4 regions of the Selenomonas sp. oral taxon 136 genome follow, and region 4 is predicted to be linked to each of the others. Evidence: riboswitches for the same ligand, from Rfam matches in the RefSeq annotation. Region 4 holds a riboswitch; each other region holds the start of a gene.
What was found. Region 4 has a riboswitch for molybdenum cofactor ahead of AXE86_RS00700 (FecCD family ABC transporter permease). Riboswitches for the same ligand answer to the same signal wherever they lie in the genome.
Positions count from the first base shown of each region.

Region 1: another riboswitch for molybdenum cofactor. It lies ahead of modA (molybdate ABC transporter substrate-binding protein); the one in region 4 lies ahead of AXE86_RS00700 (FecCD family ABC transporter permease).
Region 2: another riboswitch for molybdenum cofactor. It lies ahead of AXE86_RS05370 (hydrogenase small subunit); the one in region 4 lies ahead of AXE86_RS00700 (FecCD family ABC transporter permease).
Region 3: another riboswitch for molybdenum cofactor. It lies ahead of AXE86_RS09280 (TonB-dependent receptor); the one in region 4 lies ahead of AXE86_RS00700 (FecCD family ABC transporter permease).

Region 1 is NZ_CP014239.1:819,912-827,206, reverse strand. It holds gene AXE86_RS03810 (FtsX-like permease family protein) at 1-423, shown strand, start outside; gene AXE86_RS03805 (ABC transporter ATP-binding protein) at 420-1,100, shown strand; gene AXE86_RS03800 (sulfate/molybdate ABC transporter ATP-binding protein) at 1,168-2,214, opposite strand; gene modB (molybdate ABC transporter permease subunit) at 2,211-2,882, opposite strand; gene modA (molybdate ABC transporter substrate-binding protein) at 2,879-3,685, opposite strand; molybdenum cofactor riboswitch at 3,679-3,809, opposite strand; gene moaC (cyclic pyranopterin monophosphate synthase MoaC) at 3,822-4,340, opposite strand; gene AXE86_RS03780 (molybdopterin-binding protein) at 4,580-5,608, shown strand; gene AXE86_RS03775 (molybdopterin molybdotransferase MoeA) at 5,619-6,824, shown strand; gene moaA (GTP 3',8-cyclase MoaA) at 6,969-7,295, shown strand, end outside.
Region 2 is NZ_CP014239.1:1,110,066-1,117,360, forward strand. It holds gene hypB (hydrogenase nickel incorporation protein HypB) at 1-70, opposite strand, end outside; gene AXE86_RS05350 (hydrogenase maturation nickel metallochaperone HypA/HybF) at 75-413, opposite strand; gene AXE86_RS05355 (heavy metal-associated domain-containing protein) at 415-657, opposite strand; gene cybH (Ni/Fe-hydrogenase, b-type cytochrome subunit) at 730-1,413, opposite strand; gene AXE86_RS05365 (nickel-dependent hydrogenase large subunit) at 1,427-3,340, opposite strand; gene AXE86_RS05370 (hydrogenase small subunit) at 3,337-4,425, opposite strand; molybdenum cofactor riboswitch at 4,739-4,893, opposite strand; gene AXE86_RS05375 (hypothetical protein) at 5,206-6,207, opposite strand; gene AXE86_RS05380 (M23 family metallopeptidase) at 6,222-7,142, opposite strand; gene AXE86_RS05385 (DUF4446 family protein) at 7,264-7,295, opposite strand, start outside.
Region 3 is NZ_CP014239.1:1,941,018-1,948,312, reverse strand. It holds gene AXE86_RS09300 (ABC transporter ATP-binding protein) at 1-133, opposite strand, end outside; gene AXE86_RS09295 (FecCD family ABC transporter permease) at 145-1,158, opposite strand; gene AXE86_RS09290 (ABC transporter substrate-binding protein) at 1,155-2,216, opposite strand; gene AXE86_RS09285 (Rossmann-like domain-containing protein) at 2,296-3,081, shown strand; gene AXE86_RS09280 (TonB-dependent receptor) at 3,163-5,175, opposite strand; molybdenum cofactor riboswitch at 5,264-5,413, opposite strand; gene malQ (4-alpha-glucanotransferase) at 5,477-7,295, opposite strand, start outside.
Region 4 is NZ_CP014239.1:141,868-149,162, reverse strand. It holds gene AXE86_RS00705 (TonB-dependent receptor plug domain-containing protein) at 1-1,522, shown strand, start outside; molybdenum cofactor riboswitch at 1,688-1,843, shown strand; gene AXE86_RS00700 (FecCD family ABC transporter permease) at 1,926-2,930, shown strand; gene AXE86_RS00695 (ABC transporter ATP-binding protein) at 2,930-3,715, shown strand; gene AXE86_RS00690 (ABC transporter substrate-binding protein) at 3,803-4,861, shown strand; gene AXE86_RS12960 (hypothetical protein) at 4,964-5,161, shown strand; gene AXE86_RS00685 (ABC transporter substrate-binding protein) at 5,183-6,064, shown strand; gene AXE86_RS00680 (FecCD family ABC transporter permease) at 6,085-7,080, shown strand; gene AXE86_RS00675 (ABC transporter ATP-binding protein) at 7,077-7,295, shown strand, end outside.

The DNA of each region.
Region 1 (7,295 bases), 680 kb from region 4:
CTGGGCGGTATCTTGGAGATGATCGGCGGGCTCGTCATAGTGGTCTGGGTGATCGCCGTCGTCGTTCTCGGCATCGCCTTTCACCTGTCGGCGCGCGAGCGGCGGCGCGAGTATCTGATGCTGCGCATCGCGGGGGCGGCGCGCGGCTTTTTGACGCGCATGATGCTGACGGAGGCGGCACTCGCCTCGGCGACGGGTGCTGCGGCAGGAGTTGCACTCGGCGCACTGATTATTCTGCCCTTTGCCGGCCTGATGAAGGCGGGGCTGATGCGCCCCTATATTCTCCCCGACGGCGGGACGATTCTGCTGCTGGCGGTGAATACGCTCCTCGCAGTGACACTGTCTGGGATGCTGGCGGCGGCGTGGACGGTGGGGCGCGTATGTACGGCGCCGATCAGCACACTGCTGAGGGAGGATGGATGATGGAACTGCGGGCGGAGAAAATCAGTCAGGATTTCCTGCGCGACAGTGCGCGGGAAGGGTACATTGTCGCTGTGGCGGAGACGGATCTGTGCCTCTCCTCCGGTACGGTGACGGCGGTCATGGGGCATTCGGGCAGCGGCAAGAGTACGCTGCTGCATATCTTGGGCGGGCTCCTGCCGCCCGTGACGGGGAAGGTGCTCATAGGGGAGACGGATCTCTACGCACTGCCCGAGGATGCGCGTGCGGAGCTGCGCAGCAGTACGCTCGGCATTGTGCCGCAGCAGCCGATGTCGCTTCGCGCGCTGACGGTGCGGGAGAATGTCCTCCTCTCGGCGCTTCTCTATGGCAGGGAACAGGACGTGTCTGCACATGCGGATGCTCTGATGGAGCGGCTTGGCATCGCACCGCTCGCGCATGTCTGTCCGTCGGAGCTTTCGGGCGGGGAGCTGCGCCGCATGATGATCGCGCGGGCCCTTGCCGGCGTGCCGCAGATTTTGCTCCTTGATGAGCCGACGGGCGACCTCGATGCGGAGAATACACGGCGCGTGCTTGATCTCGTGCGCGAGACTGCCGATGCAGGCACGGCAGTCCTCCTCGTCACACATGAGCGCGAGGCAGCATCATATGCGGATATTTGCTATATGATGGCAGAGGGGCGGCTGACGCGCTCTGCGTAGTACAGAAAAACGCCCTTATGGCGCGATGCACCATAAGGGCGTTTTTGTATGCGTTTGTCTGTCTCCCCTAATCCCGCAGCAGCATCAGTGCTTCAGGCGGAAGGCAGATGCGCAGGGCTGCGTTTTCGCTCACACGAAGTGCATCCCATGCGGGCTTGTCCACCTCCCAGCGCACGCGATGAGCACCATCGGCGAAGCGAAGCATGACGATCATGCTGAAGGTGCTCTCGATGATCTCTGCGATCTGTGCGGTGAAGACGTTCTCGCCGTCTTCCTGCACGGGAACGAAATAGTGTGCGCGGATGGCGATATGGTGCGCATCCGTCACATCGTCTGTGACCGCGAGCGTGATGCCCCAGTCGGTCGCCTCGATGTGTGCCGCGTCGAGGCGGCGGGCGGCAGAGATGTTCTTGCATCCTGTGAGGCGTGCACCTGCACACGTACCGGGACTGCGGAAGAGCTCGTGCCGATCCATCGGGGGTGTGAGCTGTCCGCGGTCGACGGTCGCGATCTCCTGCGCGATGCGAAATGCCTCGTCGCGGTCATGTGTGACGAGGATCGCCGCGATGTTCTGACCCATGAGGATCTCGCGCAGTGCGGTTTCGATCTGCCACTTGAGATGGGTGTCGAGTGCGGAGAGCGGCTCGTCGAGGAGCAGGACATCTGCGCCGCGCGCGAGGATGCGCGCAAAGGCAGCGCGCTGCTGCTGTCCGCCTGAGAGCCCTGCTGGGTAGGCGTTTTCGAGTCCGTCGAGGGAGAAGCGCGCCACGTTCTCGGCGAGGATGCGTTCCTTTTCCTCCTGTGATCCGTCCAGTGCAAAGATGATGTTCTCGCGGACGGTCATATTCGGAAAGAGCGCGTAGTTCTGAAAGAGGTAGCCGACACTGCGCTCCTGCGGCGGGAGGTTGACTCCTGCACTGCTGTCATAGAGCGTGCGGCCGTTGAGGATGATCTGTCCGCGATCCGGCGTCTCAAGCCCCGCGATGCACTTCAGCGTCATGCTCTTGCCGCTGCCCGACGCGCCGAGCAGGGCGAGCGTCGTATTCGTGAGCGTGAAGTTCGCGCAGAGCATGAAGTCACGCAGGCGTTTTTCGATGTTGACGACGAGGTTCATTCACGCACCTCCCGTTTGAGGTAGAGATTCATCGCACCGATAAAGAAGAGCGAGAACAGGGAGATGATGACTGCCCAGCGAAAGGCGAGGTCGTAGTCGTTTGCCTGCACTGCCGCATAGATGGCGGTGGACATGGTCTGCGTGCGTCCCGGGATATTGCCCGCGAACATGATGGTCGCACCGAACTCGCCGAGGGCACGGGCAAACGAGAGAACGAGCCCTGCGAGGATGCCGTGCCGTGCATTCGGCAGGATGATGCGCCAAAAGATGCGTCCGTTGCTGACACCGAGCGTCTGCGCCGCATGAATCATGCTGCTGTCGAGTGACTCGAAGGCACCGCGTGCCGTGCGGTACATGAGCGGAAGACTCACGATGACCGCCGCGATGACCGCCGCACGCCACGTAAAGACGAGCGGCAGGTCGATGGAGAGGAGGGCGCTTCCAATGGCACTGCGCTTTCCGAGAAAGAGCAGGAGGAAGAACCCAACGACGGTCGGCGGCAGGACGAGCGGCAGAGTAATCACAGCATCGGCAATGGTCGCCGCAATATGGCTGCGGATACGCAGCACACCGTAGGCGAGCCCAATACCGACGAAGAAGGTGATGACCGTGGCAAGCCCTGCGACCTCAAGGGAGATGAGCAGCGGGGAAAGTGTTTCGTCCATCATTCTTTCACGGTGAATCCGTATTTCTCAAAGACCTTGGCAGCCTTGTCTGTCTGGAGGAAGGCGAGGAATTCCTTCGCCGCCATCTCGTTCTTGGAGTCCTTCAGCACGGCGGCAGGATAGACGATGGGCTTATGCGTGTCGGCAGGGGCAACGGCGGCGACCTTCACCTTGTCCGAGATGGCGGCATCCGTCGCATAGACCACGCCGCAGTCCGCGTCGCCCGTCTCGACCCATGCGAGCACTTGACGCACATCTGAACCGTAGACGGCACGCGCCTTGACCTGGTCGAGGATGCCGAGCTTCGTAAATACCTCCTCGCTGTACTGTCCGACGGGGACGCCCTTCGGCTCACCGAGGGCGATGTGTGCAACCTGCGGGTCGAGCACTGCCTTGAAGTCGGGCAGATTCAGCTTGCTGTCCTTCGCCGTGATGAGAACCACGTCGTTGACGAGAAGATCGACGCGCGTACCGTCCGCAAGGAGCTTCTTCTCGTCGAGTGCATTCATCTGCTTCTGTGCGGCGGAGACGAATACGTCGGCGGCTCCGCCGTTCTCGATCGCCTGCTGTAGGGCGCCGCTGCTGCCGAAGTTGTAGACGATATGAACCTCTTTGTTGTTCTCCTCGTACATCGCGCCGAGTTCCTTCATCGCGTCCGTGAGGCTCGCCGCCGCAGAGACCTGCAGCTCGATGGGGCTCTCCTGCGGCGTCTCCATCTTGTTCGCGCTGTTGCCGCCGCCGACGCAGCCGGCGGTGAGCAGTGCCGTGCCCGCCAAGAGGGCGGTAAGTGTCTTTTTGATGTTCATGTGATGTTTCTCCTTTGCGAATGGGAGGTATGTCCGTTTCCCGACATACCCTGTGACGATATGCGTCAGGCAGAGTGCCATAGATGTTTCCTTAGACGTGCTCTGCTCGGAGAGGGTGAGGGAAAAACCCTCCTTCTCAGCGGACGAATGTGCCGCTCTTGCCGCCGGACTTACGCTCGAGGCGGATGTCTGTGATCTCCATGCGCTTGTCGATCGCCTTGCACATGTCGTAGATGGTCAGCAGCGCCGTGCTCACGGCGTGCAGTGCCTCCATCTCCACGCCCGTTTCGCCTGTGACCTTGACCGTCGCCGCGGCATATACCGCATGGCGCGGCACCTCCTCAAGCGTGAAGTCAATGCTGCACTTGGCGAGCGGCAGCGGGTGGCAGAGCGGGATCATGTCCGCGGTGCGCTTTGCCGCCATGATGCCTGCGATGCGCGCGACACCAAGGACGTCGCCCTTTTTTGCCGTGCCTGCCGTGATCGCCGCATAGACCGCTTCGCTCACGCAGATCCGTCCACTCGCGATGGCCTCGCGATGCGTCTTGTTCTTGCCGCTGACGTCGACCATGATGGCGGCACCGCCTGCATCGAAATGCGTCAGTCCTGTTTCTGGCATCGATATCCTCCTTTCTTCTTGAAATAATTTTATCATAGCGGAATCGGCAGAGAAAATCAATTGTGTTTCTCTAACATTAAATGAATCTATCTATAATTTAGGAAAACTCATAGAGGTTATTTATTTTTTGTGGTATAATCAATAATAGATATTCATAATTGAGAATCGTTTTATGTGATATAATTTAATTTGTGCCGTGACGGCGGTGGATGGAGTGCTTTATAGGAGAGTGACGGCACTTGCGGAATGCCGCCGAATCAAGCGGGGAGAGCAGTATGCGTGAGGTTCGTGTTCAGGATGCGGTGGGGATGGTGCTCTGCCACGACATTACAGAGATTGTGCGCGGGGAACGAAAGGGCGCACGCTTCCGCAAGGGCGATGTGATCCGTGCGGAGGATATTCCCGTTCTTCTGCGCATTGGCAAAGAGCATATCTTTGCCTGGGAGGACGATCCGAATCTGCTGCATGAGAACGATGCGGCGGCGATCCTGCGTGATGTCTGTCAGAATGAGCACATGGCGGCGAGTGAGCCGAGCGAGGGCAAGATAGAGCTGACCGCGACGACGGCAGGTGTGTTCGAGGTGAACGAGGATGCGCTCAATGCCGTCAACGACATCGAGGATGTCATGATTGCGACGATTGCGCAGCACATGCCTGTCAAGGCGGGGACGAAGCTCGCGGGGATGCGCGTGATCCCGCTCGTCATCGACAAGGCGGTGATGGAGCGGGTGCGTGAGACGGCGGGCACTCAGCCGATGCTGCGGATTCTGCCGTATCAGAAGATGAAGGTCGGCGTGGTGACGACGGGCTCTGAGGTGTTCCATGGGCGCATCAAGGATACGTTCACGCCCGTGATCGATACAAAGCTGCGCGCCTTCGGGCTGAAGGTGGATGAGCATCGCCTTTCGGATGATGGGACGGAGCACACGCGTGCGGCGATTGAGGAGCTGCTCGACGCGGGGATGGATATGGTGCTCTGCACGGGCGGCATGAGCGTCGACCCCGATGACCGCACGCCGGCGGCGATCAAAGCGACGGGGGCGCGCATCGTGACGTACGGCGCGCCTGTGCTGCCGGGGGCGATGTTCCTGCTCGCCTACTATGAGAAGGATGGGCGGCAGGTGCCGATCATGGGGCTGCCGGGCTGCGTGATGTACTCGCCCGCGACGATCTTTGATATTATTCTGCCGCGTGTCGCGGCGGGCAGCGCGTGGACGCGGCAGGAGATCACGCGCCTTGGGATTGGCGGGCTCTGCATGGGATGCAAGGTTTGCCACTATCCCATTTGCCCGTTCGGAAAGTAAGGAGAATTCCATGCAGGATATCGAACTTGAACAGGCAATCGAGGTACTGCTCGCACATGCAGTACCCGTCGCGGAGACGGAGCGCGTTCCCTTGCTGGAGGCGGTGGGGCGCGTGGCGGCGGAGGATGTGTACGCAGCGTTTGACAATCCGCCGTTTGACCGTTCGCCGCTCGACGGCTATACCTTTGCGTCGGCGAGCACGGCGGACGCCTCGGCAGAGCACCCTGTGCGCCTGTCGGTGATCGGCGAGGAGTGCGCGGGCGATTTTTTCGCCGGCGCAGTCGGCGCGGGCGAGTGTGTCCGCATCATGACGGGCGGCGCGATTCCGGAGGGCTGTGACTGTGTCGTGCGGCAGGAGGATGTGCGCGAGGAGGGGGATGCGATTTTTGTTCCCTTTACGTCGCAGCCGTTCGAGAACTACTGCTATGCGGGCGAGGATATCAAAAAGGGAAATCTGCTCGTGCGCCGGGGACAGCGCATCCATGCGGCGCAGATTGCGGTACTCGCGAGTGAGGGTTATGCTGCGGTATGTGTCCATCGGCGCGTACGCATTGCCGTTGCCAGTACGGGCGACGAACTGATGCAGCCCGGCGAGCCGCTGCGTCCCGGCAAGATCTACAACAGCAATCTCTACCTCCTTGCGGGACGCCTGAAGGAACTCGGCGCAGAGGTGACGGTGGTCGGCTCGGTGCCTGATGATGTGGAACGCGCGGCGGAGGTGATCGCCTCCTATGCGGATCGTGTGGATCTCTTTCTCACGTCGGGCGGCGTCTCCGTGGGCAAGAAGGACATCATGCACGGCGTTGTGCCCGCCCTCGGTGCGGAGCGGCTGTTCTGGCGCGTCTGCATGAAGCCGGGCGCCCCCGCCATTGCCTATACGCGCGGCAGCATGCTCGGCATCGCGCTCTCAGGCAACCCGTTCGCCGCCTATGCGACGTTCGAGCTGATGGCGCGTCCGGCGATTGCGCGGCTTGCGGGCGAGACGGATGTGATCATGCCGCGCCGCCGTGCCGTGCTCGCCGATGCGTTCCCAAAGCCCTGCCACGGACGGCGTTTCCTGCGTGCACGCATGGAGGCGGATGGGCGTGTCTCGCTGCCCGATCAGCACGAGTCTGGTTCGCTCTTTTCGGCAGCGGGCTGCGACGCGTTTGTGGATGTGCCGGCGGGGACGCCGCCGCTCGCGGCAGGGGCGGAAGTGGATGTTGTGATTCTCTGACGAAGCAGTGCTGTGGTGATGTTCTGCAGCAAACCCCGGCGAAGCAAACGTGCACTTTTCCCGTTTGCTTCGATGCATCAACTTCTGCCTTTCACGTCAACGTATAGGAAAAAGATAGAAAGATAGATAGATAGAAGGTTCATCATGCAGGATCAGTTTCAGCGGAAAATTGAATATCTGCGCGTTTCGGTGACGGACTGCTGCAATCTGCGCTGCCGCTACTGTATGCCGGCGCATGGGGTCAAGAAGCTGCGCCACGCAGATGTGCTCACCTATGAGGAGATCCTGCGCGATGTGCGTGTGCTCGCGGCACTGGGCGTTCGCAAGGTGCGCCTGACAGGCGGTGAGCCGCTCGTGCGGCGTGACATCACACGCCTTGTGCGCGGGCTGAAAGAGATCCCGGGCATCGAGACGGTGGCGCTCACGACGAATGGGGTCCTGCTCGGCACGATGATGGATGAGCTGCTGGAT
Region 2 (7,295 bases), 970 kb from region 4:
AGAGCGCCGCGTTCTCCGCCGCCGCCGTATCGTTGCGCCCCAGAATGTCTGCTTTTACAACTACTTTCATTGCTCTATTCCATCTCTATATAATCCACGCGCATCTCGCGGCCGCCGATGATCTCCATTCCGCCGCCGCAATGGGGGCAGAGGTAGTCCTGCGGTCGGATGTGCTGCTCCCTGCCGCAGTCGTGACAGCGCCCTGTGAGGGGGACGCGCTCCCACGTGAGTACGGCGTCTGCCGCGATCGTGTCCGCCGTAAGGGAGGAAAAACACAGCGAAAGCGCATCGGTCTCCACGCCCGACAGTTCGCCGAGCAGGAGGCCGATGCGCTCGATGCGCGCTGCGCCATTTTTCTGTGCATAGTCCAGGGCAATATCCAAAATGCCCTCGGCAATCGCCATTTCGTGCATCTTAGAGCTCCGCCGAAAGCCCATGTGCGGCAAATTTACTGATGAGCTCCGTCATCTTCGTCTTTGCCGGGTCATAGTCCACGGTCGTCTCCCCATCATGCGTGTGGATGTGCACGTAGAGGACGCCGGGCAGCCCCAAGAGCGCCTTCTCCACCGCGGCGGCATTCTCCTCGGTGTAGCCCTTCACAAAAAACTGCAAATGCGTCGTGCTCTCTGCGAGCCCGCAGCCGCATTCTTTACACATAGAAAACTCCTTTTCTGCAAACGGGAGCAGGAACGTCTTCTGCGCCCCCGTCGCCGTTATCCTATCCCAAACCTACTCTACGTCGGCGGCATCTGCCGGGGTATGGCGCAGGAGCTTCGAGCCTGCGAACATGCTCGAGACCTCTGCCTCGCCCTCCATGAACTCAGCGCGGATGACCATGTAGAAATGGCCGATGGCAAAGAGAATGATCGCCCATGCCGCATAGTGATGCACATAGTGCGAGATCATCTCGCCGCCGAGCACGCGGTTCACCCAGCCGAAGAGCGTCCCGCCGATCGCAGACGGCTCCGTCATGTAGTACATGGCAAAGCCCGTCAGCACCTCGATTGCCACGAGCACGTAGAGCCCTGCGTACGATCCGCGTGCGAGCGGATTGCGCAGAAACGGCTTGTGCGTCGCCTTGATCAGCATATAGTGCTGCGCCACTTCCATCGTGTCCGTGTAGTACTGCTTCTCCCAGAAATGCGGGAAAAGGCGGTCGCCGCGATTGATGATAAAGCCGTAGACGCGGCCGATGAAGCCCGCGCAGAATGCAAACGCCGCGATGAAGTGGACGTTGCGCGTCACATTCATCAGGAGCGGCGACGCATTCGGCTCCGCATAGAGCATCGCAGGCGGCTTCGTGATGAGGAAGCCCGTGATGAAGAGCACGATGATCGCAATGACCATCAGCCAGTGGAAGATGCGCAGAAAGGGACTAAAGAGATAGTACTCCTTGCGTACTTCTTGTTTCATGCGGTTCGCCCCCTTATTTATCGACGCTGACGCCCGCGTATGGATCGGTCGTCACAACGCGGATCTTCTCCCCCTTCGCGTTGAAGAGGTGGGTCGAACACGCCATGCACGGGTCGAACGAGCGGACCGCCTTGACGATCTCAAGCGGCTTGTCTGCGACCTTGACGGGCGTATCCATCATCGACATTTCGTAGGCACCGTGTCCCTCGGCATCGTCGCGTGGGCAGGCATTCCACGTCGTCGGGACGACCGCCTGATAGTTCGCGATCCTGCCGTCCTTGATGACCGCCCAGTGGCTGAGCGCGCCGCGCGGTGCCTCGTAAAGGCCGACGCCTTTTGCCTCCTTCGGCCAGGTCGATGGATCCCACTTGTCGTTGTTCACTACGCGCGTATCGCCGCTCTTGATGTTTGCGACGAGCTTGTCGAAGAAATACTTGCTGATCTCCGCCTGCAGCTGTGCATCGAGCGCACGCGCCGCCGTGCGTCCGACCGTGGAGGGCAGCCATGCCTCGACCGGGACGTTCAGCACCTTCGTCACGGCATCGATCTGATCGACGATCATCTGCTCTGCCCACGTCAGGTCACCGAGGAGGCCCTGCTTTGCCTTCGTGTAGAGGACGATGTAGCGTGCCAGGGGGCCGACCTCGCAGAGTTTGCCGCGCCATTTCGGCGTCTTGAGCCAGGAGTACTTGCCCTGCTCGTTGAGCGCCTTCCACTCGGTCTTCGTGCCTTCCTTCGGCTCCGTGTAGTGCGGGGTCGTCTCGCCCTCCCACGGATGGAGCGCCTGATCGTCGCCGCCCTTGTACTCGTACCAGCCGTGCTCGACGCTCTCTGCGACGCCGTCGGCATCCGTCAGATCCTTCTCCGTAAAGTCATAGACCTTCGCATTCATTACGCCCGAAGCGAAGTCCTCGACGACGCCGTTGCAGCGCACGAGGAGGTTCTTGAAGAAGTCGCCGTTCGTCGCACCTGAGAACGGCTCCTCGGAGAACATACCGAAGGCGAGCACGCGCTTTTTCGCGAGGCCGCCGCCCGAGGTGTAGCCCTTCTGGACGTAGAGATGTCCGATGGCGAGCACGTCGGGGAGATAGTAGTCGTTCATCATATGGCGTGCCTGATTGATCGAATGGTCGACGATCGCGAGACGCGCCGCATTGATCGGCGCGTTGCCGTCCTCCATTGAGATGGAGCAGGGCATGCCGCCGAGCACATAGTGCGGATGCGGGTTCTTTCCGCCGAAGACGACGTGCGGAACGACGAGATCCTTCTGCTTGTCTAGCATCTCGAGGTAGTGCGAGATCGCCATGAGATGCACCTCGGGCGGGAGGAGCTGATAGTCCGGATGATCCCACCACTGCGCGGAGAAGATGCCGAGCTGACCGCTGTCGACGATCTTCTGCACCTTTGCCTTGATCGCGGCGTAGTAGTCCAGCGATGCGATCGGGAAGTCGTGCGGGTAGGCGTCCGTGTCAAATGCCGCCGGTCCACGGAAGGGGAGGCGATAGGTCTGGAGCACCGTGTTCTGGAGTGCCGCCGTCGCCGCCGGATCCGCCTTCAGTGCCTCGAGCGGGCTGACCCAGTCAAGCGCGTGGAGGTGGTAGAAATGGATGATGTGATCCTGATGCCCGAGGCACGCCGCAATGATGTTGCGGATGTAGTGCGCGTTCTTTGGGATCGTGATGCCGAATGCGTCCTCGACGGCACGCAGACAGCCGAGCGCATGAGAAGATGTGCAGACGCCGCAGATGCGCTGAATGTATGCCCATGCATCGCGCGGATCGCGGTCGTTCATGACGAGCTCAAGGCCGCGCCATGCCGTGCCGGAGGAGATGGCATCGGTGACCTTGCCCGATGCCTCGTCCACCTGCAGCTCAACGCGCAGATGTCCCTCAATACGGGTGATTGGGTCTACAACGACGTGTTTCATTCATGCACCTGCTTTCCCTCTTTTTCGAGCTGCTTCTCATGGCATTTCTTCTGTACAAGGCTCGCTCCGGCGTGCGCCGCAACACCGACTGCCGTTGCGACGGCAAGGCCTGCGCCGACCATGTCGACATCGATGCCGTTGTACTCCGGCAGACGCTTCGAGAACGGCGCCTGATCCCAGAAGTTCGCGTTGCTGCAGCCAATGCAGGGTGCGCCCGACTGGATGGGGTACGAGAGCCCCTGATACCAGCGCAGATTGCCGCAGGAGTTGTACGTCTCGGGGCCGCGGCAGCCGAGCTTGTAGAGGCACCAGCCCCCCTTTGCACCCGCGTCGTCAAAGCGCTCGGCAAACATGCCCGCATCGAAGAACGGACGGCGGTAGCAGGTGTCGTGAATGCGGTTGCCGTAGAACTGACGCGGACGTCCCTCGCCGTCAAGCGGCGGCAGTGTGCCGAAGAGCGCGACGTGCATGATGACGCCCGTCATGACCTCGGGAATCGGCGGACAGCCGGGCACAGCAATATAGGGCTTCGCGCCGATGAGGGAGCGGATCCCCCTGGACTCCGTCGGGTTCGGCGCAGCGGCCTGGATGCCGCCCGCCGTCGCGCACGTGCCGTAGGCGATGACCGCCTTTGCTCCCTCCGTGACGTGCTTCAGCGTATGCTCGAAGGAGTGACCGCCCGACATGCAGGTGCAGGCGTGCTCCCCGATGGGAACCGCGCCCTCGACGGCAAGGATGTACTCGCCATGATACTTCTTGATCGTTTCCTCGAGATGTGCCTCGAACGCCTCACCCTCGCCGGCGCAGAGGAGATGGCTGTATTCGAGCGCAATCTCGTTCAGCACGAGATCCGATGCGAGCGGTGCGCCCGAGCGGATGAACGACTCATCGCAGCCCGTGCACTCATGCCCGTGCAGCCAGATCACAACCGGCAGCGGCTTCGCCTCGGCGGCCTCGACGACCTTTGAAAGGTTATCCGTGCTCAGCCCCATGAGCGACGTGAGGGTCACGCAGCCCTTGAGAAAATTCCGCCGGCTGAAACCTTTTGCGAGATATGCCTCCCACAAGCTCTCCCTTTTGTTCACATTATGCCTCCTGTCTCCATGGAAGACTGCCGTCATGCCAAACACCCGCATCCATCCCGCCGCGATCGGCACACAGACACCTTTGCGAGCAGAACGACAGGGCGATTGACAACAGAAACTTGCGTCAATACTTCCCACACATCAGATATATAAAGCCAATCCCGCGAAAGCCAGGGCCCCTCCGTACAAAATAATAAAGGAGGAACCGTCCGACGCACCCGAGGGCACGACAAACAGTCCCTCGTAGCAGACGAATCCAAGGGATATTTTGCATCAAAATATCCTCTCCTCGCCCTTGCGCGGCAATGTTGTCGTTTCCTTTTCAAGGGAGCGGGTTTTCTGCAGGAAACCGCGTTCGGAAGGGAGGCTCCGGCATTTCTGCCGAAACCCTGTGCACTGCAGGGATCACTCCCTGCGGCGCAGGCGCAGCATCATAGGCATCGCCCTTAGATGCTTTTGCTCGGAAACCGAGAGGTACAATGTACCTCTATACCTATGTAATTAATAACAGTTTAACAGAGTGAAAACAGCCTGTCAATATGCGAAAATTATTCTCATCACATGTTTGAGTTATACTTGTTTATTATAGTTATAGAGTGATCCATTCGCGGTGTATGGATGCTGTATCTGCAGTTAAGGAAGCACTGATAAATTCGGCACAGCCATCTTAGGGAAGTACCGAGAGACTGTTTTATCAGCGATTCCTTAATTCGATCAAAAAAGGGGCGCATCCCTCCCGGCATCGGTGATGATGCACATGGGGAGATGCGTCCCTCGCTGTTATTTCTTTCGGCGCAGTTCCTGCCGTACGGCGTCGCGCTCTTTCTCCGTCATGGTGTTTGCGCGGATCACGGCACGGTGCCCCTCGCGGCTGCTCTCCGTGATGAGTGCGCTATTCCCGTCGTAGGCGAGGATCTCGTAGGTGCTGATGGCGTCCTTTTTCGGGCTGAGCACGCGCCGCTGCATGGTGTAGCCGAGGTGCTCGTAGTCCGCATTCTTCATCGCCTCGGCGAACTGTGCCCGACCGAGGTTGTTGTAGAGGATGAGCTGCCAGTAGGAGACGGAGCCGTCGGCGTTGCGCTTCATGCGGCTGCGGTCAAAGAACCAGCCGCGCCGCTCGTCGCCCTCGATGAAGACCCAGTCGCCGTCCTTCAGCGTGATGGGCTCGATCGCCGTCTCTTTGCCGTATGCCTCGCGCTTTGCCGCATCAGCAGCGGCAGCGGCATGCTTTTTCTCAGCTTTTTTATCCGCTGCATCTGCCTTCTTTGCAGGCTCTGCAGACACGGCGGAATGCCCTGCACCGTCCGTCGCTGCGGCGGCTGGCGCCTTTTCCTTCACAGGTTCTTTGACAAGAACGGCTTCGGCCGTCCCTTCCCCATCAGCCGTTTCTTCTGCCGTCTTCGTCTTCGTCTTCGTCTTTGCCTCCGCATCTCTCGCCGAGGTGGCATTGGTCTGCGGTGTCTGCTCTGCTGGAGCGTTCTCTGTGCCGAGCTCATCCATCTCCGCATCGAAGGCATCTTCCTGCGTGCGCTGTTCCGATGCCGCACGGTCCTTTGCCGCGGGCTCCGCCGTGGTCTGCGCCCTGTCTGTCGTCTTTTCCGTATCCACTGTCTCCTGCGCATCTTTTGCGGCAGATGTGGTGCGCTGTTCTGACGCGGCAGCGTCTCCATGAGACTCCTCTGCCGCCATGACGACATGGATCTCCGTCTCCTTCTCGGCGGCCGTCCCGCTGACGGGGAGGAGGAGGATTCCTGCGGCGAGCAGGCAGGTGATGGATTTCATAGTGTCTCCTTTGCTTACAAATACGAGGTCGGGTTAACGGGCTGTCCGCTGAGGCGCACCTCGTAGTGCAGATGCGGTCCTGTGGAGTGCCCCGTCGAGCCGACATAGGCGATGATCTGTCCGCGCCGCACGCGCTGTCCCACCGTCACCACGACCGCCGAGGCGTGTCCGTAGCGTGTCGAAACGCCGCTCCCGTGATCGATGTCGACCATGTTGCCGTAGCCGCCCGCGTTCCAGCCCGCGATGGTCACGACGCCGTCCGCCGTCGCGACGATGGGTGTTCCCATCTCGGCGGCGATGTCGATGCCCTGATGGAACTCCGCGCCGTTCCAGCGCAGTCCATACCCTGAGCTGATGAAGCCGTCCGTCGGCCAGCCTGTCGGGGTGGTGACGGGTGTATCGTCACCCAGGAAGGAGGATGCCCCCGGCACATCCTTCTGCATCATGGCGGCGAGCTGTCCGATGGAGGTGCGGCGCACTGCGGTGCGTTCCTCAAGCATCGTAAGTGCCTCGCCGACCTCATCGGTGGTGAGTGTGTGCGGTGCGCCGCCTGTCGGTGCCGGTGCGGCATCTCCTTCCTGTACCGCGCTGTCCGTCTCCGCGGGCGGTGCGCCGACGAGTGCGCGCAGCCCGTCCTCCGTACGCTGGATGGCATCGACCTCCTGCCCAAGCGCGGAGGCCTTTTTCGCGATCTGGCGGATCTGCTCCTGCTGGATGCGGTTCGCCTCGCGCAGCTGTGCCGTCTCCTCCTCGTGGAGGTAGGCATGCGTGAGGGTGTAGATGGAGAAAATCGAGCCGACAGCGACGAGTGCCGCCCCCGCGCCCACGCCCATGGCGAGCAGGCGCAGGGCGCGCAGCGAGAGGCGCACGGTGTGCGTCGTGTCCGTTTCCCGATCCACCAGCTGCAGTTTATAGCGTGATTGTTCTTCGCTCAACGCGTCCCCCTCTTCCCATCGAGATGTTCCTGTCCGATCCCTATTTCCCTATTTCCCTATCCTATCCAAAGAATATGAAAACCTGCTGTGACACAGCAGGTTTTTGTCCGTTGATATCTTCTCAGTACTGGATGGGCAGCGGTTTTGCCATGG
Region 3 (7,295 bases), 640 kb from region 4:
AGAGCGTCGTCTTGCCGACACCGTTCGGACCGAGGAGACAGAGCGTCTCTCCGCGTGCGACGGAGAAGGAGATGTCCTGAAAAATCGCCTTTTCCCCATAGCCGCAGGACACGGATTTCAGTTCGAGTAACATCGCATCCCTCCTCAGTCCCAGCTATGATGATATTTGATCAGCAGATAGAGAAAGAACGGCACGCCAAAGAGTGAGGTGAGGATCCCGAGCGGGATCTCCATCGTCCACAGCGTCCGTGCGAGGTTATCCGAGGCGAGCAGGAACAGTCCGCCCATCAGTGCCGAGCCCGGCAGGAGAAAGCGAAAATCGGGTCCAACGATAAACCGCACGAGATGCGGTACGACAAACCCGACGAGCCCGATGATCCCCGAGATCGACACCGCTGCCGCTGTCATGAGCGTCGCACAGATGATCACCGTCAGGCGGAGCCGCTCGACGGGAATGCCGAGTGACTTCGCCTCCTCATCGCCGAACGAGAGCAGGTTGATCTTCCACCGCAGGAAATAAAGCGGCAGGAACGCCGCTGCCATCAGGAGGAGCGGCAGGATGAGATTGTCGCGTGTGATCGACGCGAGGCTCCCCATCAGCCAGTAGACAATGACGGGCAGCTTGTCATAGGGGTCGGCGACGTATTTGATCATCGAGAGCAGCGACGTGAAGAGTGTGCTCACGATGATGCCCGAGAGGATGATCGCGAGCGTCGTGTTCCCGCCGCGGCAGAATTTCACCCCGACCACATAGGTGATTGCTACGGCGAGCAGTCCGCCGCCAAACGTCGTAAGGTGCACGACAAGGACGGGCAGGCTCAGCAGAATGGCAATCGCCGCGCCGAACGCCGCGCCTGCCGAGACCCCGAGGATGGTCGGCGAGACCATTGGGTTGCGGAACATGACCTGATATGCCGCCCCCGAGACAGAGAGCGCCGCCCCGACGAGAACCGCGCCGACAATGCGCGGCAGTCGCAGCTCCATCACGACCTGAGCACCGCCGTGCACCGTCGGCGCGAGCCCCAGCCAACCTAGGCACGCCGCGAACACATCGGAGGCACGGACGGCGTAACGCCCGAGGAGAAAGGACACGCAGATGAGCGCGACGAGCAGGAGCAGCAGGACGGTGAGCTTATACTGCGGTGAAATGCGGCTCATGGTACGACACGATCCTGTGCCAGCAGTGCATCGCACTCGGCGTCACTGAGGTCATAGTGATAGAACAGATGATAGTACATCTTCATCTCCTCATGCAGATTGATGCCGGACTCCTGTGGATAGAGACGCGCAGCGAGCCACGACAGTCCCATAAAGCGGTTGACCGAGGGCGGCCGCCCCATCCAGTCGTAGGGTTTTGCCGGCACGCGCAGGACGCGTTTTTCCTGAACGGCGCGCATCTCCCGCCACGGAAGCATCGTAAGATCCGGCTCCGACTCCGCGCCGAGAATCAGCACATCGGGGTTCCACGTGAGCACCTGCTCCATCGACACCTGTGTCATTGCGCCCTCAGCAGGCGTGGGGACAACAGCAACATTGTCCGCGAGCAGATCAAGAACCTGCGCATGGAACGAACCGTACGCGACCGCCATGTTCCCGAGCGGTCCGCCGAGATAGAGTACGCGGGGCTTGTCTTTTATCTTCTCAGCGAGCTCTGCACTGCGCGCATACGTTTTCTGACAGTAGTCGGCAATGGCATTCCCCTCTGCCTCGCGGCCGAGGATTTTGCCGAGCGTACGGTACGCCTCATCAGTATTGTCGAGACGCGCCTCGATAAAGATCACGGGGATGCCGAGCAACTCCTGAATCTGATCCATATCCTCAACGATGGTCGACTTCTTCTCGCCGATGTCGATGATGATCTGCGGATTGACTGAGAGCACAGCCTCCTTGTTAAAATTCTTCATCCCGTAGAACTGGCCGAGGACGGGCAGGTCACGATACTGATCTCCCACAAAGGGGAGGACGGTGTCCTTCCACTGCCCCGAGACACCGACGAGCCTATCGGGGGCAATCGCAAAGAGTGCCATCTGCGCGAGCCCGCCCGACGGGGCGATGCGGTCAATTTTCTTTGGAATCTCAACCGTGCGCCCCGCCGAGTCCGTGAACGCGTATGTATCTGCAACCGGTGCACTCTCCTCCTTTGCCTCCTGTCCGCAGCCGACGAGCAGGACGAGGAGCAGGAGCAGTAGGGCGAGCAGCATATTTCTTTTCTTCATCAGCATCTCCTTTCGCATTGAAACCTCCGCATCCCTGTGCTATCCTATGAACACAGAGACATCGAATGGAGGTATTTTTTTGAACTATTGGAATCTGTACGATGAGATCATCAACGGTCTGCCTGACGATATCTACATCGAGGACTACGCCGTCAGCCGTCCGTGGACATTCGTGCGCGCGGGCGATCTGGTCGGCGTCTGCATGACGATCCCCGCCTACAGCCGCCCGCGCCTGCGCAAGGAGAGCTTTCTCGGCTGCTCCCTGCGCGAGGCGGGCGAATACGTCCGCTCGTGGCAGGGGCAGGAGGCAGCCATCGCCGCCGCTGCCATCAACGCCTACTACAATCAGCCGTCAAAGGTGGCGGCGATGCAAGGATTTCACGGTGACGACGCATCTGCTGCGACACCGGAGGAGCGCAAGAAGCTCGAGGCGTTCACCCTCTATACGGAGCAGATTCGCGGGAAGAAGGTCGCCGTCATCGGACACTTCCCGAACTTTCAAAAGAGATGGGAGTCCATCTGCGACCTCTCCATCCTCGAGATGCAGCCTGAGTGGGGCGACTACCCCGCCGAGGCGGCAGAGTTCCTCCTGCCGCAGCAGGACTACGTCTTTATGACGGGGGCGACGTTCGCGAACAAGACCATGCCGCGCCTGTTGGAGCTCTCAGCGAACGCTGTGACCGTCATCGTCGGCCCGTCCGTGCCGATGCACCCATGCCTCTTTGACTACGGAGCAGACGGGCTTTCGGGGTTCACCGTGACAGATGCCGCACTCGCTGCCGACCTCGTCCACTTCGGCTATGAGACCGACATCGCATGCTGCGGGAAAATGGCGGACGTTCTGCCGCATTCGGGCGGACGATAAACAGACCGATCAGCGATCCCAAACAACACAACAGAGTTGCCGTACGCTATCCGTATGGCAACTCTGTTTTTCATTGAACAATCAGAAGGTCATATCCATGCCAAGCAGGAAGTTCGTTCCATCGGCAGGGCTTCCCCAGCTATACTGGTAATCCGTGTCAAAGAGATTATTGACGCGCAGGAATACACCCATATCCGCGATAGGCTCATAGCGCAGATCAAGATCCGCTGCAAAGTATCCGGCACTAGTCGGTCTGCCGAGCGTATCCAGACGTGCACGCATCGCACGTCCAAGGAGCGTCGAGCGCAGCTTTCCCTCGCGGTAGGTTACACCAAAGTTGAACATCTGCGTCGGGAGTCCCGAAGCAATCGTTGTCTTCTCCTTGCTCTCATCCTCGGCACGAATCCACGAATAGTTGGCAAATCCCGAGAACTTCGGGCTGAATGTCTGCCGGTAGGCAAGTTCCAGTCCACGGATATGGGTCTTATCGACATTTCCTAAGACACGATCATTCCCAAAAGTCACAAAAGTAAGGCGATCCCTCACCTCTGTACGGAAATAGGAAACATCGAGGTCAGATTTTGGACTAAATTTATGCTTCCAGCCAAGTTCATAGCTGCTGTTGCGCTCCGGCTTTGGAACGGGATAACCATTACGGATATTGCCTGCCGCATCTTTGGAACCGACGAACACATGCGAGCGCCCTGCCGAGAAACGAACCGTATCGCGTTTCGTTGCATCATGTGTGATGTTAAAGACGGGGTCTGTCGCATGTGCATAGGAGCTTGTCTTCGGCGTCGATTTATTGTCCATATAATCCTGCCTTACCCCCTCATAGCGAACGCCAAGTGTCAGGCGCGTCCTGCTGCTCGGGCTCCATGCATTCTCAACATAGAAGCTTTTACGTGCATCATTGCCATCACGGCGGTAGGAGGTATTGTTTTCATCCGTATTCCAACTGAGCTTTATATACTTCGCACCAAAACTCAGTACGTTTCTGCTGTTATACGCAACAGATGCGTTCGCCTCGACGCCGTTGCCGCGCGAGAACCATCCACTGCGATACCACTGCGGTGCCCCATGCGTAAAGAACGGAAGAGAACCGCCCTCCGTCGCGAGCAGATTACGCACCCAAAGATTGTTCTCATCGATCATGTGGTAATACTTAACATCATACTGCCATATATCATTCGGTCTGCTTTCATACCGCAGGGCAATATTGGATTGACGGAACCCCTTAAAGTGCCAATCCGTCGCATTGTTATTCTTTACATGATTAGTGGTTATATGATTTCCTGCCTGCACCGACCATCTGGGTCCACGTGGCGCAACATACTGGCCTGTCGCTGGATCAACAGACTCCGGAACTTCTCTGTCCATATCGGAGTAGTAGCCGTTCAATGTCAATGAGGATTTATTGCTCGTCTTGAACCGAATCTTGCCGTCAAAATATAGTTTCTTATCTGTCTGATTCTCCAGATAGCCTGCAGAATAATGCCTTGACAGATTGACGGCATAACTGATGTTCTTATCGCTGCCGCTGTAGCCGAGCTTCGTGTCGAAGGTGTGATTCGAGCCGCCCGCAACACTCACACGGAACTTTCCGGGCCCCCTGCCGTCCTTCGTCGTAACGAGGATGACGCCGCCCTTATAGTCCGTGCCGTACTGCACCGGTCCCGGTCCTTTGATGATCTCAACCTTCGCGATGCTGTCTGCGGAGATGGTCGAGAGATCGGATGCGGCATTCGATACAATACCGTTGAGTGGGAATGCGGGAATGCCGTCGATATAGACCTTTGTCTGGTCAGAACTTGCACCGCGGACGCGCACCATCTTGCTGTCCTTTGACGCAGGTGCCATATAGATCCCCGGTACCTGCGAGAGGATGTCGGAGAGGTCGCGGTAGCCGCGCTCCTTGATCTCCTGCTCCGTGATTGTGTTCGTCGTCACGAGATACTTGTCGACGCCGTCCGCGTCGACATTGACCGTATCCGTCGTGTAGTCCGCATCCGCTGCATACGCATGCGGGAGGAAGACAAATCCTGCCGCGACCGCCGCGGCAAATACCGCTGAATGTTTTCTGCTGTGCTTCATGAATACCTCTCCTATTCCTGCACAAAAAAAGACTGTTCCCCGTACTGACCGCACGAAAAACAGTCTCTGCAAGAACACACTCAGAGTCATCCTGTTTCATCGTTCTCCTTTTCAATACGGGAAGGTCGCCGCATTTCTGCGACGGCCCTGTGAACAGACACACAGCCATGTATCTGCTCAGGCGCAATACCATAGGCATAAGCCCTTAGGATATTTTTGCTCGGAAAACGTATGTAATTTTCTGTTTAATTCTACTAAAATTCTTTTATCCTGTCAATCCATTTCTAACAGTCCCCTATTCTCACCGCCGATAGCGCACGCAGAGTGCCTTGAACTTCTGCGGGTCGATCTCGAGGAGGTAGTCCTTCTTGAGACACCAGCGCCAGTTGAGCCCGACGGTGCCCGGGGTGTTCATGCGTGCGCGCTCGTCGAGCCCGAGGATGTCCTGCATGGGGATGATCGCCATGCGGGCACGTGAGGCATACGCCGCCTTGATGAGACGCTGACAGATGGTCCGCGGGCGGTCGGAAGTCGTCCCCACGAGGTTGGCGAGCGATTCGCGCAGCACCTCGTCGATGTCGCGGCTGTACCAGCCGACGGTGGTGTTGTTGTCGTGCGTCCCTGTGTAGACGATGCTGTTCTCGGGCGCGGTGAAGCCGATGCGCCCCGAGCTGCTGCCTGCGATGAGGAACTGGACGATCCGCATCCCGGGGAAGCCGCAGTCGTCACGCAGGCGCTCCACGTCGGGCGTGATGATGCCGAGATCCTCCGCAACGACGTTGAGTTTGCCGAGGTCGCTCTCGATCGCGTCGAAGAATGCCTTGCCGGGGCCCTTGAGCCACGTGCCGTTAAGCGCGGTCTCCGCCTTGCCGTCCACCGACCAATAGGACTCGAATCCGCGGAAGTGGTCGATGCGGATGATGTCCACCTGCTCGCGCAGTTTACGGAAACGGCGTTTCCACCATGCGTACTTCTCCGCCGCCATGGCGTCCCAGTTGTACTGCGGGTTCCCCCACAGCTGCCCGTTCACGGCAAAGTAGTCGGGCGGTACGCCCGCGACGGTGTGCGGCGTGCCGTCCTCGTTCAGGTCAAAGAGGTGCTGATGCGCCCAGACGTCCGCGCTGTCCTGCGCGATAAAGATCGGCATATCGCCGAGAATCTCGATTCCCTTCGCGCGTGCGTAGTCGTGCAGGCGGTTCCACTGTGTATGGAAGACGTACTGCTTGAAGTAGTCAAGCTCCATCGCATCGCGCTGCCGCTCACGGAGCGAGCGGAGTGCGTCAGGGTCACGGCGTTTGATCGCTGCATCCCACTCCGTCCACGCCGCGCCGCCGTACTCCTTCTTCGCCGCGTGAAAGAGCGCATAGTCCTCAAGCCAGTATGCTTCCTTCTCACAGAACGCACGGTAATCCGCATCTGCCGCCCCCTGTGCGCGGAAGGCGCGGAATGCCTTTTCCAGAATCTCCTTCTTGAACGTGCGTACGCGATCAAAGTTGATGAAGCCCGAGTTCGCCTCGTATGGCAGGAAAAGGTCTTTCTCCTTCAGCCAGCCGCGCGCAGCCAGTGGCTCGGGGTCGATGAGCATAAAGTTCCCCGCAAAGGCGGAGATGGACTGATAGGGGGAGTAGCTGCTTCCGACGGGGCTGAGCGGGAGGATCTGCCAAACCTTTTGCCCCGCATCTGCAAGGAAGTCAACAAAGCGGTACGCCTCCTTGCCGAAGTCGCCCACACCGTACTTCGAGGGCAGGGAGGTCGGATGCAGGAGGATGCCCGCCTTGCGCTCGTATCTCTGCTCCTCCTGTCGCTCGCGCAGGAGCAGTCCGAAGAGCGGTGGGATGCGGACGCGCAGATGTCCGCGCTCGACCTCGTAGGTGCGCGAGGGCTTAAAGACGTCCTCAAACACACCGCAGGCAAAGTCGCTCACGTCGAGATCGACGGTCAGCGTCTCCGTCCGGCTGCGGTTGAACGCCACGACAAAGATGCCGGGCTCCTTCTCCTCATTGAACACGTCGTAGCCCGAACGGATCGTGCGCGCGTAGGCGATGACGTCGCCCGCCCCGTAGATAGGCAGGATGTCGCCCGTGCGCAGTGCATCGTTCCCGTTGCGCACAGCAATGAAG
Region 4 (7,295 bases):
CTCGCTTTACGGTGCGGATGCACTTGGCGGCGTCATCAACATCATCCGAAAGACACCAAAGCAAGACAGCGTGAGTGTCTTGACGGACTGGACAACGCGGCAGAAAGACGGCGGCATCCGCGTGGAACGAAAGAAGAGGGGGAAGTGGGCGCTCTCGTCGAGCTTTAAGATGACGGATATCCATGAGCGCGGCACGAACGCGGCAAGCAATATGTATGGGGATAAATACTTCTTCAATATCGATGGACGCATGGAACTTACAAAAAATAAACGAGTGGATGTGTTTCTCGACTATCTGCGTGAGAATCTCTATATGAAGGATTCGGCGACGCAGGGAACGGATTACAATCATGACCGTATTTCTACGGGGGTAACGCTGTCCGGAGAAGACAAACGCGGAAGCTATGACCTGCGGGCGTATTATACGTATTTTAACAAGGATCAGAATACGCGAAACCGTCTTACCAGCGCGCTTTCCAGCTTCGACGTGATGAAATTCAATTCCTATATTTTGGACGGGAAACGCAGTGTGCAGCTCGGCGACAATCATCTGGTGACCTTTGGCGGCGAATATCGTGTGGAGGATATGGAGAGCACACGGATTCAAGGCGCGGGGACGCTCGTTCGAGAAGGCACCACCAATCACCTTGGCGACAGCACGATGAAGTATGCTGCGCTCTATCTGCAGGATGAGTGGTGCATCAGTCCCAAATGGCTGCTGATTCCCTCTGTTCGTTGGGATTATAACGACACGTTTGGTACAGAGGTGACGGGAAAACTCGGCACGACGTATCAGCTCAGCAAGAATACGCGCATCAAAGCAAACGTCGGGACAGCATATCGTGCTCCGACTGCAAGTGAGCTCTACTTTGACTGGCAGCATACCCCCAATGCCGCGATGGTGGTACATATCCACGGCAATCCGAATCTACAGCCCGAGAAGGCACTCAACTTTGATTTGGGCATTGAGGCAGAGCGAGGGAAGCACTTTGGCAAACTGACCTATTTCCACAACAAGGTCGATGACCTGATCAATATCAATACGACGCTCACACCTGTACCTTTCCCGACATTCCATATGTTGGCAAACGGCGTCTATGAGAACGTATCGAGTGCGACGATGCAGGGCATCGAGGCGGAACTTAGGCGTCCTCTGGGTGCGGGATTTTCTCTGCGCGGAACATACACGTATCTTGATGCGCGGGATGACACGACAGGGAAGCGGCTGGAGGGGCGGGCCCGCCATACGGCAAGCCTGCAGCTCAGCTATGAGAACCCGAAAAACGGGATTGATGCTATCCTGTGGAATGACTGGACAAGCGGCTATCGCTACTCAGAGCAAGTCGGCAGGGCTTCTGTATCGCGTGATGCCAATCTCAGCCTTATGAATTTTGTCATTCGCAAGAAGTTCAGCGACCGCTTTAGTGCCTATCTCGGCATTGACAATATTTTTGACAAATCGAGCAATGCACTTGCCTCCGACGGGCGCATTTGGCGCACGGGGGTACGCATGACATTCTGATGAGACAAGGGCATTCACACATTGTGACAAAAACACTGCCATCTGTCAATTTTATCATTGTCTTCATGCGATTCTCATGTTATACTAAGCGAACAATTTGAGAAATCGCTGATACGATGAGGTGTGCCAGATCGATGGTTGTGCCGAATAGATCAGTGCTTTCTTACGCGCTATGTTTTTCGAGCCGCCGTACCTGTGGCGTATGCTATGGTGCGTCGGCCTGATCGCGGAATCCCGCAGATCACGGGGGAAGGTATGGAAACGTCCTTCCCTGCCCGCAGACTTTTGTCTGCATTGCAAAGGAAAACCGGCGGGATGGCTGCTCTTTTTGTGTGCAAATCCCCGGATTTCCGGGGATTTTTTGTTGTCTTTTGGGGATTTTGAAGAATAGGGAAGGGACTTTATGGGGCAGTATCCTCGTATGATGGCGGTGGGGCTTGTGCTTGCCGCAGTGTTTTTTATCGTGTCACTTTCAGTGGGGCGGTTCTACGTCCCGTTCGATCAGGTGATATTAATTCTTGCATCGCATTTCATCAATCTGCCAATTACATGGGATGCGTCCATGTATAACGTCATCATGGAGATTCGTCTGCCGCGCGTGCTCGGCGGGATTCTTGTCGGTATTTCGCTTGCCGTGTCGGGCGCAGCGTATCAGGGTGTCTTTCGCAACGATCTCGTCTCGCCCGATCTGCTCGGTGTCTCGCAGGGCGCGAGCGTGGGCGCGTGTCTTGCGATTCTCGCGCATCTGACGCTCGGCGGCACGGCGGTCACGGCATTTCTTGGCGGCATCGCGGCGGTGACGATGACCCTCATGCTGCCGAAACTCGTGCAGAATCGCTCACGCATTGTGCTCGTGCTCTGCGGCATTATCGTCTCCGGATTTATGGCGGCGGTGATCGGGCTCCTCAAGTATCTCGCCGATCCCGATACGGAGCTCGCAGATATTGTCTATTGGCAGCTCGGCAGCCTCGCGAAGGTCTCATGGGATAGTCTCTCCTACGTGACGCCGATTATCCTGCTCACGCTTGCGGGGCTGATCGCAATGCGCTGGCGCATGAATGTGCTGTCGCTCTCGGATCAGGAGGCGGCGAGTCTCGGCGTGAATGTGCAGCGCGAGCGTCTTGCCGTGATCGCGCTCGCAACCCTGCTGACAGCATCGGCGGTGTGCCTGAGCGGAACGATTGGCTGGATCGGTCTCATCCTGCCGCATCTGGCGCGAATGCTGGTCGGCGGCAATCACGCGCATCTCCTGCCCGTAACGGCGGTACTCGCCGCGTCCTTCCTGATGCTCGCCGATCTCCTCGCGCGTACGCTGACCTCTGCGGAGGTGCCGCTCGGAATTCTCTGCGGCTTCGTCGGCACACCGTTCTTTGCGTGGATTCTCTACCGCCAGCGGAGGTATTTCTGATGGAGCGCGCAATGCTTTGGCTCGACGACGGTTCGTTTCGCTATCGCACGGACGCGCCGTACATCTTCGAGCATATTTCGTTTTCGATCAAGGGCGGTGAGGTGCTCGCGCTCCTCGGGCGCAACGGTGTCGGCAAGTCAACGCTCCTCGCGTGCCTGATGGGATTTCAGGAGCTGACGCAGGGACGCATCTATACGAACGGGCAGAACATCTATGCGATGTCGCCGCGTGAGCGCGCGCGGGAGATCGCGTTTGTGCCGCAGATCATCAGCGCGGAGAGTTCGTTTACGGTGCGTGACTATGTGTCCTTCGGCGCGACGGTGCGCACAGGGATGTTCTCCGCGCCGAGCAAGGCGGACTATGCGCAGACGTATGCGATTCTCGAGGAGCTCGGCATTGCACACATTCGCGACCGCCAGTGCAGGGAGCTCAGCGGCGGGCAGCGGCAGCTGGTCGCCATCGGACGCGCACTGCTTCAAAATACGAGGCTGATCCTTATGGACGAGCCGACGGCAGCACTTGACGTGCGCAATCAGGTGCTCGTCCTGCAGACCATCGATAGCTTGCGTGCAAAGGGCTACGGTGTCGTCTTTACAACGCATCTGCCCGAGCAGGCACTGCTGCTGAACAGCCGCGTCGCGCTCTGTTTCGGCACGCATATGGATTTTTACGAATCCGTGGACGAGGTGCGGGCATCGCATCTGGAGGAGCTGTACGGGACGAAGCTGAGCCTTTTCCACAGCGACAATGTGCAGCGTACGGTCTGTGTGATCCCACGGCTGTAGGAAATCCGCAGTGTATGTCTCTCGGCGTTTTCCGTGGGAGCTGCTCTGCTTTAAAATAAACAACATCTCTATGAAAGGGTGGATGGTATGAAGAAAAATCTCATTGCGCTGCTGGCCCTCGTTATGATGGTCATGGCACTGGCAGGCTGCGGGACGGAGAACGCCGCGCAGGGCAAGCAGGACGCGACGCGCACGGTCACGGACATCGACGGCACGGAGGTCACGATTCCCGCGAACGTGGAGCGCATCGCCGACCTCTGGCACGCGAACAATCAGGTTGTGCTGCTTCTCGGCGGCGCGGATAAGCTCGTCACAACGACGAAGAATGTGCAGGGGCTCCCATGGTTCGCGCAGGTCTATCCGCGTATCGCGGAGATCTCCGCGCCGGTCAAGGGCACGGATGTGAACTGGGAAGAGGTTGAGAAGGAGAAGCCGCAGGTCGTGCTTGCAAGCAGCAAGGAGCAGATCGAGACGGCACGCAAGAACGGCTATACGGCGGTGCGTGTCAACTTTGCGACCTATGACGGGCTGCGCAAGGTTGTGAAGATCACGGGCGATGTGCTCGGCGGCGACGCGCCGAAGAACGCAGAGACGTACCTCTCCTACCTCGACGAGAAGACGAAGTTCACGGATGAGCGCACGAAGAAGCTCAGCGATGCCGACCGCCCCGTCGTGCTCCACATTGTCGGCGGCGATGACCTCTTCAAGGTGGACGGCGTGGAGACCATCATTGACGAGTGGATTCGCTACGGTGGCGGCAGGAATGCCATCACGGCGAAAGGTCCGCAGATCAAGACCACCATCGAGGAAGTCCTCAAGGCGGATCCCGACATCATCATCATCGGCGGCACGCAGTCGGCGAAGGGGATCGAGGCAATCAAGAACGATCCGCAGTGGTCGAGCCTCAAGGCGGTCAAGAACGGGCGCATCTATGCGAACCCCGTCGGTACGTTCAACTGGGATCGCTACAGTGCCGAGTCCGCACTGCAGCTCCTCTGGGCGGCACAGACCATCCAGCCGCAGCTCTTTGCCAATGTCGATCTCGTGAAGGAGACGGTGAATTTCTACAAGCAGTTCCTTCACTATGACCTGAGCGAGGCGGATGCACAGCGCATCATCAAGGGCGAGGCGCCTGCCAAGAACTGACTTGCTTTTCTCCTGTATGAGAAAGACGTGTCAATGGCACAACTCTGTAGTTTTTGGAAAGGGATACGAATGAAGAGGTATGACAGTATTTTTCCTCGCGTATTGACGACACTTCTCGCCGTCATCGTGGCAATGACGCTGTTCGTCGGCTGCGGTCAAGAAGCAAAGCAGGCGGTGGAACAGAAGGCGTCTGCAGGGGAGAGTTACACGTTCACCGATCAGGCAGGCAATGAGGTGACGGTCAAAGCCCCTGTGGAGCGCATGGTTGTCCTGCAGCATCACTCGCTTGACATCATCTGACAGCTCGGCGGGCAGGACAAGATCGTCGGCGTCGAGTCGACGTGGCAGCGTGACCTTGGTGACTACATCGCGGACATCTGGCCGGCGATCAAGGAGCTGCCGACGCCGGGCACGCTCACGCAGCCGAACATCGAGGAGATCGCAAAGCTGAAGCCCGACATCGTCATTGTCGCCTCGCAGTCCGATCAGGCATCGGCCGCGAAGCTGCGCGAGATGGGCATTCCCGTCGCGGTCATCTCGCTGCGCGGCGAGGGCAAGCAGGCGGAGGCGCAGAACCCGCGCCTGTCGAACGCAGACAAGGCATATACGGATGGGCTGCGCGGTGCGATTGAGATTCTGGGGCATCTCACGGGTCGTGATGCGAAGGCAAAGGAACTCTGGGCATTTGCCGAGGAGAGCCGCGCCATCGTCGAGAAGGCGGTTGGCAGTATTCCCGACGCGGAGCGTGTGACGGCAATCCCCGTCAGCAGCAAGCACATGGTCTACGGCAACGACAAGTACGTCGGCTGCATGCTCCTGCGTGCGGGCGGCGTGAACCCTGCGGCGAAGGATATCCAAGGAAATGGCGAGTATAACGTTGAGTCGCTCGCGAAGTGGAATCCCGAGGTCATTATCTCTCAGGATCGCTATCCCGAGATCTACAAGGAACTGACGACAGATCCTGCCTACGCACAGCTGCGTGCCGTACAGAACGGGAATGTAATCGAAGCACCGTACTGGGCAAAGCCGTGGGGCAACCCCGATGCGGACTCGGTCGCGCTCGGTGAGCTCTGGCTTGCACATATGTTCTATCCGGACAAGGTGAGCGCAGACGTGGTCATGGAGCGCGCGAAGAAGTTCTATGAGACGTTCTACGGCGTGCCGTTCACGGGCAAGGTCGCAGGCGGCATCGTGCGGAAATGACGCGCGTAAGTAAATACGTCATGGGGGGGCAGGACGCTCTTTTCGTCCTGCTCCCTTTGGCGTGCATCCTCTACTCGTTGACACTCGGCGCATATCATATCTCGGCGACGCACGTCTACCAGATTCTCCTTGCGGACTTCACGGGCGTGCTGCCGCCCGACGTGACCGCGATGGAGGTTTCGATGATCTATGATGTGCGCCTGCCGCGTATCCTCGGCGCGGTCGTTGCGGGCTGCGGGCTTGCCGTTGCGGGCGGTGTCTTTCAGGCACTTTTCGGCAACCCGCTCGCGAGCCCCTATACGCTCGGCGTATCAAACGGCGCGGGATTCGGCGCGGCACTTGCGATCGTGCTGTCTCTGCCGGCGGCGGGCGTGCAGATGGCGGCACTCGTGTTCGGCATCGTGTCCGTGGGGCTGACGTTCCTCCTCGCGGGACGAAAGCGCGGCGCATCTGTCACGATGATTCTCTCGGGCATGCTTGTGAGCGCATTCTTTTCCTCGCTCGTCGCACTCTTAAAATTCACCGCCGATCCGCAGGAGAAGCTGCCGCAGATCGTCTACTGGCTCATGGGCTCGCTTGCAAGTGTCAAGTTCGATGGGCTGCTGCTCATCCTGCCCGCGTATCTTGCGGCACTCACGCTGCTGTTCCTCTATCGCTGGCGCATCAACATCCTCAGCATGGGCGAGCAGGAGGCGCAGTCGATGGGCGTTGCCGTCCGGCGTGACCGCGCCGTCATCATTCTCGCCGCGACCCTCGTCACTGCGCTTGTCGTCAGTATCTCCGGTATCATCGGCTGGGTCGGCATCGTCATCCCGCATCTCGCACGTATGATCGTCGGCCCCGATTTTCGGCGGCTGATGCCAGTGTCCGCATCGCTCGGCATCGTCTATCTGCTCGTGATCGACGATCTCTGCCGCACGCTGACGGCACTTGAAATCCCCATTGGTGTCATTACGGGGATTGTGAGTATTCCGATCTTCATTTACTTCATCCTGCGAAAGAAGGTGCGCTGGTGAGACTGGACGTAGAGCAGCTGGGCTTTTCCTACGATGCGCGGCGCACAATCTTGGAGGATGTGACATTCTCCCTCGCGGGCACGGGGATTTACTGCATTCTCGGAAAGAACGGCACGGGCAAGAGCACCCTGCTGAAATGTATTGTGAGCGAGCATGGCGGTACAGGGCGCGTGCTCCTCGATGGGAAGGAGCGCGGTGCGTATGGGCAGCGGGAA